3 regions of the Bradyrhizobium barranii subsp. barranii genome follow, and region 1 is predicted to be linked to each of the others. Evidence: predicted binding sites of a transcription regulator. Region 1 holds the regulator's gene; each other region holds the start of a gene.
The links. The regulator LexA, encoded in region 1, represses DNA repair genes until DNA is damaged. The targets are predictions, from matches to a motif close to TGTTCNNNNTGTGTTCNG.

Region 2: the regulator LexA is predicted to act here: its motif matches at 2,830-2,847, upstream of J4G43_RS13835 (PA0069 family radical SAM protein).
Region 3: the regulator LexA is predicted to act here: its motif matches at 2,370-2,387, upstream of J4G43_RS28320 (single-stranded DNA-binding protein).

What each region holds. Positions count from the first base shown of each region.
Region 1 covers NZ_CP086136.1:6,016,986-6,022,403, forward strand. Annotated here, with positions in the region: gene J4G43_RS29065 (HAD family hydrolase) at 1-31, shown strand, start outside; gene J4G43_RS29070 (hypothetical protein) at 187-381, shown strand; gene J4G43_RS29075 (molybdopterin molybdotransferase MoeA) at 613-1,824, shown strand; gene lexA (transcriptional repressor LexA) at 2,001-2,702, shown strand; gene J4G43_RS29085 (hypothetical protein) at 2,910-3,140, shown strand; gene J4G43_RS29090 (hypothetical protein) at 3,333-3,767, shown strand; gene J4G43_RS29095 (GAF domain-containing protein) at 3,991-4,932, shown strand; gene J4G43_RS29100 (ComEC/Rec2 family competence protein) at 4,942-5,418, opposite strand, start outside.
Region 2 covers NZ_CP086136.1:2,869,949-2,875,366, reverse strand. Annotated here, with positions in the region: gene J4G43_RS13850 (glycosyltransferase family 39 protein) at 1-219, opposite strand, end outside; gene J4G43_RS13845 (ribonuclease HII) at 319-1,089, opposite strand; gene J4G43_RS13840 (VOC family protein) at 1,166-1,621, opposite strand; gene J4G43_RS13835 (PA0069 family radical SAM protein) at 1,645-2,808, opposite strand; gene J4G43_RS13830 (phosphoketolase family protein) at 3,019-5,406, shown strand; gene J4G43_RS13825 (acetate/propionate family kinase) at 5,411-5,418, shown strand, end outside.
Region 3 covers NZ_CP086136.1:5,856,947-5,862,364, forward strand. Annotated here, with positions in the region: gene gyrA (DNA gyrase subunit A) at 1-925, opposite strand, end outside; gene J4G43_RS28315 (DUF2306 domain-containing protein) at 1,094-1,492, opposite strand; gene J4G43_RS28320 (single-stranded DNA-binding protein) at 1,695-2,216, opposite strand; gene J4G43_RS28325 (outer membrane protein) at 2,665-3,426, shown strand; gene J4G43_RS28330 (outer membrane protein) at 3,660-4,349, shown strand; gene J4G43_RS28335 (outer membrane protein) at 4,573-5,319, shown strand.

The sequences.
Region 1 (5,418 bases):
CGGGAACGCCCTCAAGGCGCTCGGAATCTGATCTCTGGCCGGCAAGCCGACGGGCCGCGAATGGAACTATTTTGCCTGGGGGCGAGGAACCAAAACCCTTTGTGCATTTTTATACGGAGTTCCCGGAACGATTGCCCCTCTCAGGACTCATGAGTCCGTTGGGAATTCTACATCGGGCTTATCGTCGTGTTGGGCAAAACCTACCTCACCAAGCAGGCCTCTCTGCTGATGAAATTCGCCAGGACCACATCGGATTCTGAGCTTTCCGCCAAGCTGATCAGCAAGGCCGCCGACCTGAAATCCCAGGCCGACCCGCTGCCTGACAGGGATCAGGGCCCCGCAGCGCCGGACGTCAGTCCGTACAAGCAGCCGGGGAGCTGACCGATGCTGGCCGTGGCTCTCGTCTTTCTCGTCCTCGCCATGGCCATCCTCGTACCGGTCTGTCTCGCCTTCTGGATCATGCCGCGGCGGACTTGATGCTCACCCTTCATCGCAGAGCGGATGACGCAGGATAAATCATCCTGCGCGGCCACTGTTTTGCCTCTGCGCCTGCACTCGGCTAGAACTCTCGCCGCCGATTTGCCCGAACGGGCCCAGCAGGAGTTTTCACCCGTGGCCCTGATGCCGGTTTCCGACGCGCTCGCTGCGGTGCTGGCGGGCGCAGAGCCGCTGCCTGAAGAGATGATCGCGCTCGACGCAGCCTTCCACCGCGTGCTCGCGCGCGACGTCGCCGCGCGGCGCACGCAGCCGCCGCAGGCGATGTCGGCAATGGACGGCTATGCGGTGCGCGCGGTCGATGCGGCGAAGATCGAATCCCAGCTCACCCTGATCGGCGAGGTCGCGGCGGGCCGCCCGTTTGCGGGATCGATCGGCGCCGGCGAGGCCGTGCGTATCTTCACCGGCGGTGTCGTTCCCGATGGCGCTGATGCGGTCGTGATCCAGGAGGACACGATCGCGGACGGCAAGCGCATCACCATCAAGGAAGCCGCCGTAACGGGGCGGCACATCCGCCCCGCCGGCGTCGACTTCTCGGAAGGCGACGTGCTGCTGCGCAAGGGAGCCCGGCTCACCGAGCGCGACCTCGCGCTCGCCGCCGGCATGAATTACCCGCAATTGCCAGTCCGGCGACGCCCGAAGGTCGCGATCCTCGCGACCGGCGACGAGCTGGTGATGCCGGGTACGACGCCGGGCCACGGCCAGATCGTCTATTCCAACGGCTACGCCCTGCACGCGCTCGCCCGTAGCGAGGGCGCCGATACCATCGACCTCGGCGTTGCCGCCGATACGCTGGAGGCCACCACGGCCGGCATCGGCCGCGCGCGGGAGAGCGGCGCCGACATCCTGATCACGACCGGCGGCGCGTCGGTCGGGGACCACGATCTGGTCCAGCAGGCGCTGAGCGACGAAGGTATCTCGATGGCGTTCTGGAAGATCGCGATGCGGCCGGGCAAGCCGATGATGAACGGGCGGCTCGGCGCGATGCGCGTGATCGGCCTGCCCGGCAATCCCGTGTCATCCTACGTTTGCGGCTTCCTGTTCATGGTGCCGTTGATTCGCGCGCTTTCGGGCCGTTCGATGATTCATCACCGCCGCGAACGCGCGGTGCTCGGCCGCGATGTCGGCGCCAACGACCAGCGCGAGGATTACCTGCGCGCACGCCTCGAGCTGCGCGATGACGGCACGCTCGTCGCCCTTCCGGTCAATCACCAGGATTCCTCGCTGCTTGCGAATCTCGCTGCGGCACAGGCACTTCTCGTGCGCGCGCCATTCGCGTCGAAGGCCGAAGCCGGCACGCCTTGCGAGGTCTTGCGGCTGCCCGTCTGAGCGCTTCGTTCGCGTGCGTTCCGCGAACTTTGTCGCGTTCACGGTAAATTAAGCAGTTGCGGAACATGTATCGAACATATAGTGTCCGTTCATGATTTGTTTCGAGAATGTAGCGGCTTACTGCTGAATTCAGCGTCTCGGAATCGAACGACATCAACCGGGGGATTTTGGTCGAGATGTTAACGCGCAAACAATACGAGCTCCTGCGGTTCATCAGCGAACGGCTGAAGGAAAGCGGCGTGCCGCCCTCCTTCGATGAGATGAAGGACGCGCTCGACCTGCGCTCGAAATCGGGCATCCATCGCCTGATCACTGCGCTCGAGGAGCGCGGCTTCATCCGGCGCCTGCCCAACCGGGCCCGCGCCATCGAGGTGATCAAGCTGCCCGAGCTTCAGGCCGCTGCCGGCAGCCGCCGCGGCTTCACGCCGAGCGTCATCGAAGGCAATCTCGGCAAGGTCCGCACGACTTCGAGCCCGCCGGCGGACGAGGGCGAGCGCCCCGTCGCGGTCCCCGTGATGGGCCGCATCGCGGCCGGTACGCCGATCGAGGCCTTGCAGACCCGCAGCCACACCATCAGCGTACCGCCTGACATGCTCGGCTCGGGCGAACATTACGCGCTCGAAGTGCGTGGCGATTCCATGGTCGAGGCCGGCATTCTCGACGGCGACATGGCGCTGATCCAGCGCAACGAGAGCGCCGATACCGGCGATATCGTGGTGGCGCTGATCGACGACGAGGAAGCGACGCTGAAGCGCTTCCGCCGCCGCGGCGCCTCGATCGCGCTCGAGCCCGCCAATGCGGCCTATGAGGTCCGCATTCTGCCGCCCAACCGGGTGAAGATCCAGGGCAAGCTGATCGGGCTGTACCGGAAGTATTGATACCGGACGTGCCGGTATCGGTTATTTGGCGCCCCGCGCGCTTTCGATCGGCATCGCCGATCCGAGATTGGAGCGGACGATTGTCCGCTTCCGCTGGATAGTCTTTCTGGTTTCGCGCAGATTATCCGGCCCCTCCTCCAGCGGTAAATCCTCGGCACGCCGCACGAAGCAGCCCTGCTTCGCGGCCTTCAGGTTCGAGGAGAAGTCATGCGCCGGATCGTTCTGAGCACAATTGCTGTGGCGCTGATCGCAGCATCAGCGTCGCAAGCCTTGGACGTACAAGCCTTGGCCACGCAAGCCTTGGCCGCGCAATCGCGGCCCCATGTCCGCAAGGACACCGCCGTAAGCGAGCAAGTCCGCAAGGCCCTCGACGCCGTCGACCAACCGTCGCGGCCGGGCTGGCAATATTCCGGCTGGTCGGCGCCTGCGGGGCGCTGACACGCGCCTGCAGAATGCAAAGGGGCGGGCTTTGTTCCTGGCAGATTCGGGAAAGTTAATGTGATTGCGGCCTGCGGCGGCGAGCCGTAGATTTGCCTACAACCCGGCAGAACGTTTGGTATTTCCACTCTGATAGAGGCCTGCGCCTCGATTAAGAGACGTGGGTCGCTATCCCTGCATGAGGAGCACCCGATGTGTGACTACAGCCTGCATGCCGTCGCGTCGCGTCCCGCCGAAGTCGGCGAGACGATCGTCACGACAACCTTCCGCGGCACCTCGACGCGCGGCTTTGCCTCCGCGGCCGATCCGACCGTCGCGGTCTGCCTGCTCCCGGGGACGGAGCTCGCCTTCGCCGACAACGTCCGCTACGACAATCGCTGGATCTGGACGCGCACCGTCAATTCGCGCGTCGGCAAGTTCGGCAAGATCGATCCGCACATTCCCGATCGTCATCATGATGCGATCGAATTCCCCGACGGCAAATCCGTGCTGGTGACGCAGCTGGTCGAAGGCCAGCGTGCGACCGTGCTGCAGCTACCGGTGACCCAGCCGCTCGGCGAGCGCGAGCACAAGCCGCAGACCATCACCGACAGCCGGACAACCATCACCCGCCTGCCGATCGGCTGATGCAGCCATTCCCGGCCGGCAGGTCGGGCCAGGATTGAAATCGCCATCGCCGGCCGAGGCCGGCGAGATGGTGTCGTTTGTGTCCCGCGAAACTCCATCGGGCGGACCAAGCCGTGGCGTCTCCCACCGCACGAAGTTTGCGCTGTCCTGCCTGAATTTTGAACGTCCGTTCCGCAGCCAAATGGCCGATGCTTGGTGCGGCTTGAGACGGCGGGCACGTTCGATGAAGACCTTCATTCGCGTCGTTGAACTCTGGGTGCCTGACCGCACGCGCATGCGGCTGGAATTCGGCGGCGGCCTCTACGGCGAAGGGTTGTCCGCGTTTAGGGACGTGAGCGAGGATCTGCACTTCGGATATGACGAGGGGCTTCCCGGCAAGGCCTGGGCCAGCGGCCACCCCGTGATCCTCACCAGATTCACCGATTCCTATTTCAAGCGGACCGATCAGGCCATCGCCGCCGGGCTGACCTGCGGCGTGGCGGTGCCGGTGTTTTCAGGCGAATTCCTGCAAGCCGTCATGGTGCTGTTCTGCGGCGACGACGAGGCCCATGTCGGCGCGATCGAGCTCTGGCACAACGATGCCGAAACCTCCCACGAGATGGGGCTCGTCGACGGCTATTACGGCACCGCCGACATGTTCGAATTCAACTCCCGCCACACCAGATTTCCGCGTGGCTTCGGCCTGCCCGGCCGCATCTGGAAAGCCGGCCTGCCGCTGATCATCAAGGACCTGCACGATGCCAGGAGTTTTTTGCGCTGGGAGGACGCCGCCAAGGTCGGAATCAATCTCGGCGTCGGCGTTCCCTACCGGGCCGGCACCGATCAGACCTGGGTGCTGACATTTCTCTCCGCGCAGGCGACCCCGATTGCGCGACGCTTCGAGATCTGGGTCCCGGACGAGGCCCGTTCGGCGCTGGTCTTCCGCGCCGGCGATTGCAGCGCGCAGACCGACCTCGCCGCGCTCTATGCGACGAAATCCATCGCCAAAGGCGAAGGCAGCATCGGCGGGGCCTGGGCCACCGGCATGCCCGCGCTCAACGACGATCTCGCGCGTGACGGCTCGGTCGCGGCCTCGCAGGCCAGCGCCTCTGGACTGAGCCAGATGGTCGTCCTGCCGGTGATCGGCAATGCCAGGCTCGACGCCGTGCTGGCCTGGTATCTGTAACCCGTCCGCTCAATCCTCAGCCTGCAGGTCGGCTTCCGATGGCGTCGCGTCGCGGTTGCGGGGAGCCGCCGCCTGCGGCGCAAGGCTCGCGCTGAAATCCGCCTCGCCGGCAGCCGCCGGCGACCACGGACGGTCTGCCCCCCTTGCCTTCGCCGCCTGAACCGCAAAGCCGTCGCCGCTTCGCGTCAGCGCCAGCGCGCCCTGCCTTGCGAGACGCTGACGGTCGACAACCATGGCCGCGCAATCCGGCGGCGCCGGCCGCGCCGTCACCACCAGCGCGGCCCGGCTGCAATCGTCAGCCAATGAATCGATGCGCAAGGCCAGCGCGACCAGGCGCCCGTCGGCGAGCGGCGTCACGCAGCCGGCTTCGTCGCACGACACGCCGGCGGCCAGTGAGGCACTGCCGGCATCGCGCGGATCGGCGTCGGCGGCGAGCCATTCCTTCAGAAGAAAACTGTCCTTGCTCGACCTGATGAGATGCAGGTG
Region 2 (5,418 bases), 3.1 Mb from region 1:
GGCGATGTCGGCGAGCCAGACCGGCAAGGGCGGGCCCAGATCGGTACCGACCTGGTACTCGCGCCCGAAGGCGAGCAGGGTCGCGAGCGTGCCGGGCGGGCTGCGATAGAACACAAGCGCCACAAACAGCCACATCGCGGCCTGGAGCAGCACGGCGATCCACACGATCAGCCGCGGCCGGGCGCGAATGAGCTCGATGACCAGGGAGGTAAACCGCATGCAACGTCCGAAAGATGCAGCCAACCCGTCCAGCCGGCCCTATTCGCTTACATCTGTTTTGATAAAGGGCGCTGCGCGTTGTGGCAACGACCGTCTGCCCTACAGGCCCGCTGACGCATCAATTTCAATGCTTGCTTCCACCTGCGCGTCCATCTCGGTCACCGCGAACAGGTCCCGCACCGGCTCGACGGTCCAGGGCATGTGCTTGGCCCGCGCCGCGGCGACGGGGGCGAAGAAGCTGCGGTGGTGGATGGTGGGACCGAGGCGGTCGAGCGCGTCGAGGTGCTCGGGAACGGCGTAGCCCTTGTGCTGCTCGAAACCGTAGCCGGGGCAGTCCTGCGCCAGCGCGCACATCAGCCGGTCGCGCGTCACCTTGGCGATGATCGAGGCTGCGGCGATCGACAGGACGATGCCGTCGCCGCCGATCACGGCCTCGCAGTCGCAGGCGGTGTCGAGCCGATCGCGGCCGTCGACAAACACATGACGCGGCGCGTCGGGCAGCGCCACCACAGCGCGCTTCAGCGCCCACAGCGAAGCACGCAGGATGTTGTCGCGGTCGATTCGGGAGCGCGAGGCGACGGCGACCGAGACCTGCGCGGTGGCACAGATCTTGTCGAACAGCCTTTCCCGCTCCTCGGCCGTCAGGCGCTTGGAATCGTCGATGCCGCGGGGAATGCGGTCGGGATCCAGAATCACGGCGGCTGCCACTACGGGACCAGCCAGCGGCCCGCGACCGGCCTCGTCGCAACCCGCGATCGGCCAGACACCGCGCTTGATCAGCGCGCGCTCGCGGCCGAAGCTCGCCTTGGCGGACGCGGCCTTCTTTGGCGTCTCTTTGACTGGCTTCCTGGCGGACTTATCTCGAATCATGGCCGGGATCGTGCGCAAGCGGCCCGGCCGGCGCAACCGGGAACCCCGGACAATTCCCGCTATTCAGACCAGCCGCCTACTCGGCCAGATGCACCCGCCGGTCCTCACCGACCTCGATGCCCGGCGCGACCACGACTTCCCAGGGATGGCCGTCAGGATCGGCGAAATAGCCGGAATAACCGCCGTAATCGGTCTCATGCGCCGCTTTCAGCAGCGCGGCGCCCTTGCTGACGGCGAAGGCCAGAACCGAATCGACCTCGTCCCGCGTGGCGCAGTTCCAGGCGAGCGTCATGCCGCGGAAGGTCGCGGGCCTCGGATTGTCCGGTAACTTGGCGTCGGCCGCGAGTTTGTCCCAGTGAAACAGGGCCAGCACCGGACCACCGGTATCGTAGAACGCAACCGCCTCGCCGGTCGCCTTCAGCCGACGCAAGAAGCCGAGCGCGTCATAGAAGGCGATGCTGGCACGAATGTCGCTCACACCCAGTGTGATGACGGTGAGCCGCGGCACCGGCGCGGTAAGTTCCTGGCTCATGCTACGCCTCTTCCGTTTCCCGATCAGAACAGGCTGAGCTGATCGCCGTTCCGCTTCGGCCTCGCAAAGTGATCCGTCGTCAGCTTGGAGCGCCGCTTGTTCAGCCCAAGCCTGTCGCAGGCGATCTCGAAGCGGCGGCCGATGGTCCAGGCCATCGGTCCGGTGCCCTTCATCCGCTCGCCCCATTTCGCGTCGTAGTCGCGGCCGCCGCGCATGTCGCGGATCAGGGTGAAGACGTGGCGGTAGCGGTCCGGATAATTGGCCATCAGCCATTCGCGGAAGAGATCACGCACCTCCAGCGGCAGCCGCAGCAGCACATAGGAGGCTTCCTTGACGCCGGCATGGGCGGCGGCATCGAGAATGCGCTCGATCTCGGAATCGTTCAGCGCGGGGATCACGGGCGCGACCATCACGGTGGTCGGAATACCGGCCTCCGAGAGCTGCTTCAGCGCCTCCAGCCGCTTCGGCGGCGTCGCCGCGCGCGGCTCCATAGTGCGCGCGAGCTTTGGATCGAGCGAGGTGACCGAGATCGCGACCTTGGCGAGGTTGCGCTTGGCCATCCGCGCGAGAATGTCGATGTCGCGCACGACCAGCGCCGACTTGGTGACGATGCCGACGGGATGGCCGGCGCGCTCCAGCACTTCGAGAATGCCGCGCATGATCTTACGCTCGCGCTCGATCGGCTGATACGGATCGGTGTTGGTCCCGATCGCGATCATCCGCGGCTCGTAGCCGGTCGCGGCCAGCTCCTTCTCGAGCAGCGCCGGCGCATCTGGCTTAGCAAACAGCTTTGACTCGAAATCGAGCCCCGGCGACAGGCCGAGATAGGCGTGCGTCGGCCGCGCGAAGCAATAGACGCAGCCGTGCTCGCAGCCGCGATAGGGATTGATCGAGCGGTCGAAGCCGATATCGGGGGATTCGTTGCGGGTGATCACCTTGCGCGAGGTGTCGACGCCGACGTCGGTCTTGAACGGCGGCAGCTCCTCCAGGCTCTGCCAGCCGTCGTCGAAGGCGACGCGGGCCTCGGCCTCGAAGCGGCCGCTGGCATTGGACTGCGCGCCCCGCCCTCGCCTGCGCTGCTTGTCGATGGCGACCGCCAGTCCGGGAAAATCAGAGTCCGCACCCGCCGGCTCGGAGGGCGCCGTGACCGGCGGGTGCTTGAGAGCATGAGAGGATGCTGGACTCATGAAGCCAAGATAGCACGCCAAAGGAACAAATCAAGAACACAAACAAAAAACTGAAAAACAACCCCATGCAAAGTAGCCGCCCAAATTTCGGGCGCGGTCCCTTGACCTCACGCAACACACAGGTCGCGGCGATCCTGTTCGATGCCGGACAGGGATCAATCGCACCGGAACAAAGTTGGTGTCGATCGCTGGGTGAAGGTCAGCAGGAACATGACAAATCAACGACAATCGGCCTCAGGGAGCAGCGAGCTCGATCTGCTCGATCGCTATTGGCGCGCCGCGAACTACCTCTCCGTCGGGCAAATCTATCTGCTCGACAATCCGCTGCTGCGCGAGCCGTTGCGGCCGGAACACATCAAGCCGCGTTTGCTCGGCCATTGGGGCACGACGCCCGGTTTGAACTTCATCTACGCCCATCTCAACCGCGTCATCCGCGCGCTCGATGTCAGCGTGCTCTATATCTGCGGTCCCGGCCATGGCGGCCCGGGCATGGTGGCCAACACCTATCTCGAAGGCAGCTACAGCGAAATCTATCCTGACGTCGCGCGCGATACGGACGGATTGCGAAAACTTTTCAGGCAGTTCTCCTTCCCCGGCGGCATTCCGAGCCACGCGGCGCCGGAAACGCCGGGCTCGATCCACGAAGGCGGCGAACTCGGCTACGCGCTGGTGCACGCCTATGGCGCCGCATTCGACAATCCCGACCTGATCGTCGCCTGCGTCGTCGGCGATGGCGAGGCGGAAACCGGCCCGCTCGCGGCGTCCTGGCACTCCAACAAGTTCCTCAATCCCGCCCATGACGGCGCTGTGCTGCCGATCCTGCACCTCAACGGCTACAAGATCGCGAACCCGACCGTGCTCGGACGGATGCGCGACGCGGAGATCCGCGACCTGTTCCGCGGGTTCGGCCACGAGCCGCTGTTCGTCGAGGGCGACGATCCCAAATTGATGCACCAGGCCATGGCGGACGCGCTAGACGTCGCGCTCGCCAGCATCCGCTCGATCCAGCAGCATGCCCGCGACGGCCGCAACAGCGTCGAGCGGCCGCGCTGGCCGATGATCGTGCTGCGCAGCCCGAAGGGCTGGACCGGCCCGAAGGAGGTCGACGGCAAGAAGGTCGAGGGCTTTTGGCGTGCGCATCAGGTTCCCGTTGCGAGCTGTCGCGAGAACCCGGCGCACTTGAAAATCCTCGAAAACTGGATGCGCAGCTACGAGCCCGAGAAGCTGTTCGACGGCAGCGGCGCGCTCATTCCCGAGCTCCAGGCGCTGGCGCCCGAAGGTAACAGGCGCATGGGCGCCAATCCGCACGCCAATGGCGGCCTGCTGAAGAAGGAGCTGAAACTGCCGGACTTCCGCAGTTTTGCGTTGGACGTGCCGCAGCCCGGCGGCGTCACCGGCGAAGCAACGCGCGAGCTCGGCAAATTCCTGCGCGACGTCATCCGCCTCAACGCCGAGGCGCGCAACTTCCGCATCATGGGCCCGGACGAGACCGCGTCAAACCGGCTCGATGCCGTGTTCGAGGCGACGGAACGGGTCTGGATGGAGCCGACGGAGCCTTACGACGTGCATCTCGCACAGGACGGCCGGGTGATGGAGGTTTTGAGCGAGCATCTCTGCCAGGGCTGGCTCGAGGGCTATCTGCTCACGGGACGGCACGGCTTGTTCTCCTGCTACGAGGCCTTCATCCACATCGTCGATTCCATGTTCAACCAGCACGCCAAATGGCTGAAGGTGACGCGACATCTGCCCTGGCGGCGACCGATCGCCTCGCTGAACTATCTCCTGACCTCGCATGTCTGGCGGCAGGACCATAACGGCTTCAGCCATCAGGATCCCGGCTTCGTCGATCTCGTCGCCAACAAGAAGGCCGACATCGTCCGCATCTACTTCCCGCCCGACGCCAACACGCTGTTGTGGATCGCCGATCACTGCCTGCGCACCTATGACCGCATCAACGTCATCGTCGCCGGCAAGCAGCCGGCGCCGCAATGGCTGTCGATGCAGGACGCCGCCACGCATTGCGATGCCGGCATCGGCATCTGGACCTGGGCCGGCACGGAGGATGCGGATGGCGAGCCCGACGTCGTGATGGCCTGCGCCGGCGACGTGCCGACACTGGAGACGCTCGCCGCCGTCGATCTGCTGCGCAAGGCGCTGCCCGACCTGAAGATCCGCGTCGTCAACGTCGTCGACCTCATGACGCTGCAGCCGAAAGACCAGCACCCGCACGGCCTGTCCGACCGTGACTTCGACAGCCTGTTCACATCAGACAAGCCCGTGATCTTCGCCTATCACGGCTATCCCTATCTCATCCACCGTCTCACCTATAACCGCACCAACCATGCCGGAATGCATGTGCGCGGCTTTGCCGAGGAAGGCACCACGACGACGCCGTTCGACATGGTCGTGCTCAACGGGCTCGACCGCTATCACCTCGCGATCGAGGCGATCGCGCGCGTGCCGGGTCTGGCGACCAGGGCCGCGCAGGTGCAACAGCAGTTCCGCGACAGACTGATCGAACATTCGCACTATGTGCGCGAGCACGGCGAGGACATGCCTGAAATTCGCGACTGGGTCTGGCCGGGCAAAGCGGGTTGACGTCATGACGGC
Region 3 (5,418 bases), 160 kb from region 1:
CGTCGCGGTCGGATTCATCGCGCAGGTCGCCGATGCCCTCGATCTTCTTTTCCTTGACCAGCTCGGCGATGCGCTCGACCATCGTCGCCTTGTTCACCTGGTAGGGAATCTCGGTGATGATGATCGCCTCGCGCTCCTTGCGGATGGTCTCGATGGCGACCTTGCCGCGCATGACGATCGAGCCGCGGCCGAGGTGGTAGGCGGCGCGGATGCCCGCGCGTCCGAGAATGACGCCGCCGGTCGGGAAATCCGGTCCCGGAACGATGTTGATGAGTTCCTCGATGGTGAGCGCAGGATTGTCGATCAACGCGACGCAGGCGTCGATGACCTCGCCGAGATTGTGCGGCGGGATGTTGGTCGCCATGCCGACCGCGATGCCGCCCGCCCCGTTGACGAGGAGGTTCGGGAACTTGGCCGGCAGGACCGACGGCTCGGTTTCGTTGTTGTCGTAGTTCGGCTGGAAGTCGACGGTGTCCTTGTCGATGTCGGCCAGCAGAGCCAACGCCACCTTCGTCAGTCGCGCTTCGGTGTACCGATAGGCGGCCGGGGGATCGCCGTCGACCGAGCCGAAATTGCCCTGGCCGTCGATGAGCGGCACGCGCATCGAGAAGTCCTGCGCCATCCGGACCATGGCGTCGTAGATCGACTGGTCGCCATGCGGATGATATTTACCGATGACGTCACCGACCACGCGCGCCGACTTGACGTACTTCTTGTCGGGCGTGTGCCCCTGCTCGTTCATCGAGTAGAGGATGCGACGATGAACCGGCTTCAACCCGTCGCGCGCATCGGGCAGCGCACGCGCCACGATCACGCTCATCGCGTAATCGAGGTAGGACTTCTTCATCTCCTCGTAGATGGAAACGGGACGAATGTCCGAGGGTTGCGCCGGCTGGTCGCCGGGCTTGTTGTCGTCGTCAGCCAAGGGGAAATCCGGTGAGATTTTATCTGGGAATCATATAGCGCATCGCCCCCCTGATAACCACCCTTGCGAGGTCTGGGGAAGCGGTTTTTCCGACTGTTTTTCCAGAGACTTACGAGCTCAGCACCACCGCATCGAGCGAGGCCGGAATGTGCCGCCTGGAACCACGTCCTAGGCTCCGAAAATCACCCGGTGCATGATGCGGCCGGGCACCAGCGTGAACAGCCCGGCAATCACGAGCGCGCCGATGAACGTCATGATCATGATACGCCGGTGATCGGCGACCCGATGGGTATGCGCCCGCCACACCGCGAGCGGCAGCATCACCAGCGTGAAGATCGACAGGAGATGGATCGGGCTGAACGGCCCGACCAGACGGATCTGGTGGATCCAGAACGACGAGGCCGCCACCACCGCCATCAGCGCCACCCAGATCCAGCCGATCGTCCGGTGCGGCAGCGTGCCCTTGGGGGCGGCAAACTGAACGAGGCCGAGCACGAAGGCGGCCATGGCGGCAAAGGCATGCAGCGGGATCGCCGGAGCAGCCTCAAGCAGTGGCGCAACGCTCATGCAGGGCTCTCTCCGGTCGACGGCCAACCCATGTGAACAGGATTAACATCAAGTTAATACCATTCACATCACGCCTCGTCAAAGGCTTGAGGCAGCACATGAGGCAAGCCCGCAAAAACCGAGCTTTGCCCGTCAATTGGTAAGGAATCCTGTCGTTCTAGGCGAGCAAGGTGACATCAGGGGCGAAGCGCCCCCGCCCGCCTCAGAACGGGATATCGTCGTCCATGTCGCTGTTGCGGCCACCACCACCACCGCCGCCGCCGCCGCCGGCGCCGCCGGCGGCAACGGCACGGCGCGGCGCGCTGCTGACGGGACCGGAGGAGCCGAAATCGCCGCCCGGCTCGTCGCCGAAGCTGCCGCCTCCACCGCCGCCGCGGCCGTCGAGCATCGTCAGGGTCGAGTTGAAGCCCTGGAGCACGACCTCGGTGGAGTACTTCTCGGCGCCGCTCTGGTCGGTCCATTTGCGGGTCTGGAGCGCGCCCTCGATGTAAACCTTCGCGCCCTTCTTCAGGTACTGCTCGGCGACCTTGCAGAGCCCTTCATTGAAGATCACGACGCGATGCCACTCGGTCTTTTCCTTGCGCTCGCCGCTATTCTTGTCGCGCCAGGTCTCTGAGGTGGCGATGCTCAAATTCGCGATCGGCCGCCCGTCCTGGGTGCGGCGGATTTCGGGATCCTTGCCGAGATTTCCAACCAGAATGACCTTGTTGACGCTTCCCGCCATCGCCGCTCTCCACTCCGAATGCCACTGAATTTTAGAAGGCCCGGGACGCGCCCGCGTCCTCTGCAACCTGTTGACGCGACCCTATACGCTTGCGCGGACGGATCGGCCCGTCACCCCTCCACTTATCCCCATATATAGCACCCCTGGCGGGTTCGTTCCAGATTTGTTCTTACGACACCCCTCACCTTGTTGCGTTGGCAAGACGACACCGCGCTGCACAAAGACGGCCTGCGCCAAATGGAATTTCCCCGAATTCCTGAGGACGGCGAAACAGCTTAACATTCATCAAGTTAGAAGCAGTTCAGATGCCGCCCGACTGTTGCATTCCGGAGACGGACTCCGCCTCCCGCCTAAGCTACGCTTGCCGCGGAATTAGATTCTTAAGGCGTCGCGCCTGATCAGCCGCTTCGGGGACTTCGAAAAGCGGTCAGAAACTGGGGGGACTGCAATGAATAAGATTTTGATTGGTACTATTGGTGCAATCGCGTTGGGGCTGTCGGCTCCCGCAAGCGCGGCAGATCTCGCTGCGCGTCCCTACACCAAGGCTCCGGCACCGATGATCGCGACCATCTACGACTGGAGCGGCTTCTACATCGGTATCAACGGCGGCGGCGGCACCAGCCACAAGTGCTGGGACGTCGATATCGGCGGTGGCGTTCTCGTAGGCGAAGGCTGCCACAACGCGACCGGCGGCACGGTCGGCGGCCAGGTCGGCTACCGCTGGCAGTCAGCCAACTGGGTGTTCGGCTTCGAAGGCCAGGGCAACTGGGCCGATTTCTCGGGTGACAACATCAGTGCGATCAGCGGCCTGCGCGATCGTTCGAAGATCAACGCCTTCGGCCTGATTACCGGTCAGGTCGGTTACGCCTGGAACAACGTCCTGGTCTACGTGAAGGGCGGCGGCGCCGTCGTCAGCGATCGCTACCGCAGCTTCGACGTCGCCAGCGGCCTCGAGTTCGACCGGGCCAACGAGACCCGTTGGGGCGGCACCGTGGGTGCGGGCGTCGAGTTCGGATTCGCCCCGAACTGGACCGTGGGCTTCGAGTACGACCACATCTTCCTCGGCAACCGCACCATCGGCTTCACCGGATCCGGCAATTTCGCCCCGCTCGGCGTTGCCACACGCTCCGATCGCATCAGCCAGGACGTCGATATCGGCCTCGTCCGCGTGAACTATCGCTGGGGCGGCCCGATGATCGCAAGATACTGACATCCCTCTGAAATCGCTTGGAGATCAAAGGCCGGCCTCGCGCCGGCCTTTTTGCGTGGGCAACGGGAATTATAGGTCAGTCACCGTTACGTTTTGCGATTATTGTGGCTTTTGGGAGACACAACTTGCGGCTTTGCTCGTGTAAGCACGACATCAGTTGGACCACGGCGTCCGATGTCCTTCCGAACGCACGGAAGGCAAAAACAGAAACCGGGACTGGGATTAGTTTGAAAATGAAGAAGGTTTTGTTGGCTTCGGCCTGTTTGTTCGCTCTCGCTGCTCCGGCTTCGGCCGCTGATCTCGCGGCGCGCCCCTACACCAAGGCTCCGGTGGCGGTGGCCTCGGTCTACAACTGGACCGGCTTCTACCTCGGTATCGTCGGCGGCGGCGCCTGGGAAAACGGTTCCGGCGACCCGAAGATGAATGGTGGCTTCGTCGGCGGCACCGCCGGCTACAACTGGCAGACCGGCAACGTCGTGTTCGGCGTCGAGGCTGATGGTTCCTGGGCTGACGTCAGCGCTTCGGCGACCGGCGCCACTGTTGTTCCCGGATTCGGCGTTGTGACCGCAACGGCGAGCTCGAAGACCGATGCCATGGGCACCGTGCGCGGCCGTATCGGCTACGCCGTCAATCAGGTCCTGTTCTACGGCACCGGCGGCTACGCCTGGATCGACAACAAGATCACCCTCTCCGCTCTCGGCCTGACCGCATCGGACAGCAAGTGGCACTCCGGCTGGACCGTCGGCGCGGGCGTCGAGGCGTTCTTCGCTCCGCAGTGGTCGGTCAAGGGCGAGTACCTCTATCGCAGCCTCGGCGGCGAGACCTACTTCTCGGGCGCCCTGCCCACCGGCACGCTCAACTTCCACACCGTGCAGGTCGGCGTGAACTATCACTTCGGGGGCCCGGTGGTCGCGAAGTACTGAGCTTCGCTTCCAACGCACCGCGTTACGAAAGGCCGGCCTTGCGCCGGCCTTTTTGTTTTCGCGCGTCCAGATCCAGGCCAACCGATTCCCAACGTTTTCGGGGAAAGCTGTGGTATCCCGGCGACACAACCTTCGGCTTCAATGGTGTAGAGCAATGACATCGGTTGGGTCATTGGGTCGGCCGTTTTTGGTCGACAAAGAGAAACGAAACTGGGGAATTGAAATGAAGAAGGTTTTGCTGGCCTCGGCCAGTCTGTTCGCACTCAGCGCGTTGGCTCCCGCCTCGGCGGCCGATTTGGCGGCCCGCCCCTACACCAAGGCGCCCATTGCTGTGGCCTCGATCTACAACTGGAGCGGGTTCTACCTCGGCATCAACGGCGGCGGCGCTTCGAGCCGCAACTGCTGGGATGTCAACAATATCTTCGGCGTTGCGGGTCCGGACACGGCTGAAGGCTGTCACAATGCGACAGGCGGCGTCGTCGGTGGCCAGGTCGGTTATCGCTGGCAGTCGGCCAGCTGGGTGTTCGGCCTTGAAGCCCAGGGCGACTGGGCCAATCTGAAGGGCTCGAATACGAGCGTGGCGCTTGCTCCGCTGGTCAACGAGACCAAGATCGACGCGATCGGCCTGTTCACCGGCCAGGTCGGCTATGCCTGGAACAATGTGCTCTGGTACGTGAAGGGTGGCGCGGCGGTCACGCATGCCAAGTACAACGGCACGGTCGTCGGCGTGGTCCTCGACAGCGCAAGCGAGACGCGCTGGGGCGGCGCGGTCGGCACCGGCCTCGAATTCGGCTTCGCGCCGAACTGGTCCGTTGCGATCGAATACGACCATCTGTTCATGGGCAAGCGCAACAACTCGTTCACGATTCTCGGCATCAACGACCGCATCGACCGTATCAAGCAGGACGTCGATATGGGCACGGTCCGCGTGAACTACACCTTCGGCGGCCCGGTTGTGGCGAAGTACTGACCTTCGCCATCAACGCCCATCGCGTTACGAAAGGCCGGCTTTGCGCCGGCCTTTTTGTTTTCGCGCGCACGGCGCGAGCGCTTGCGGACAAGTTCCATT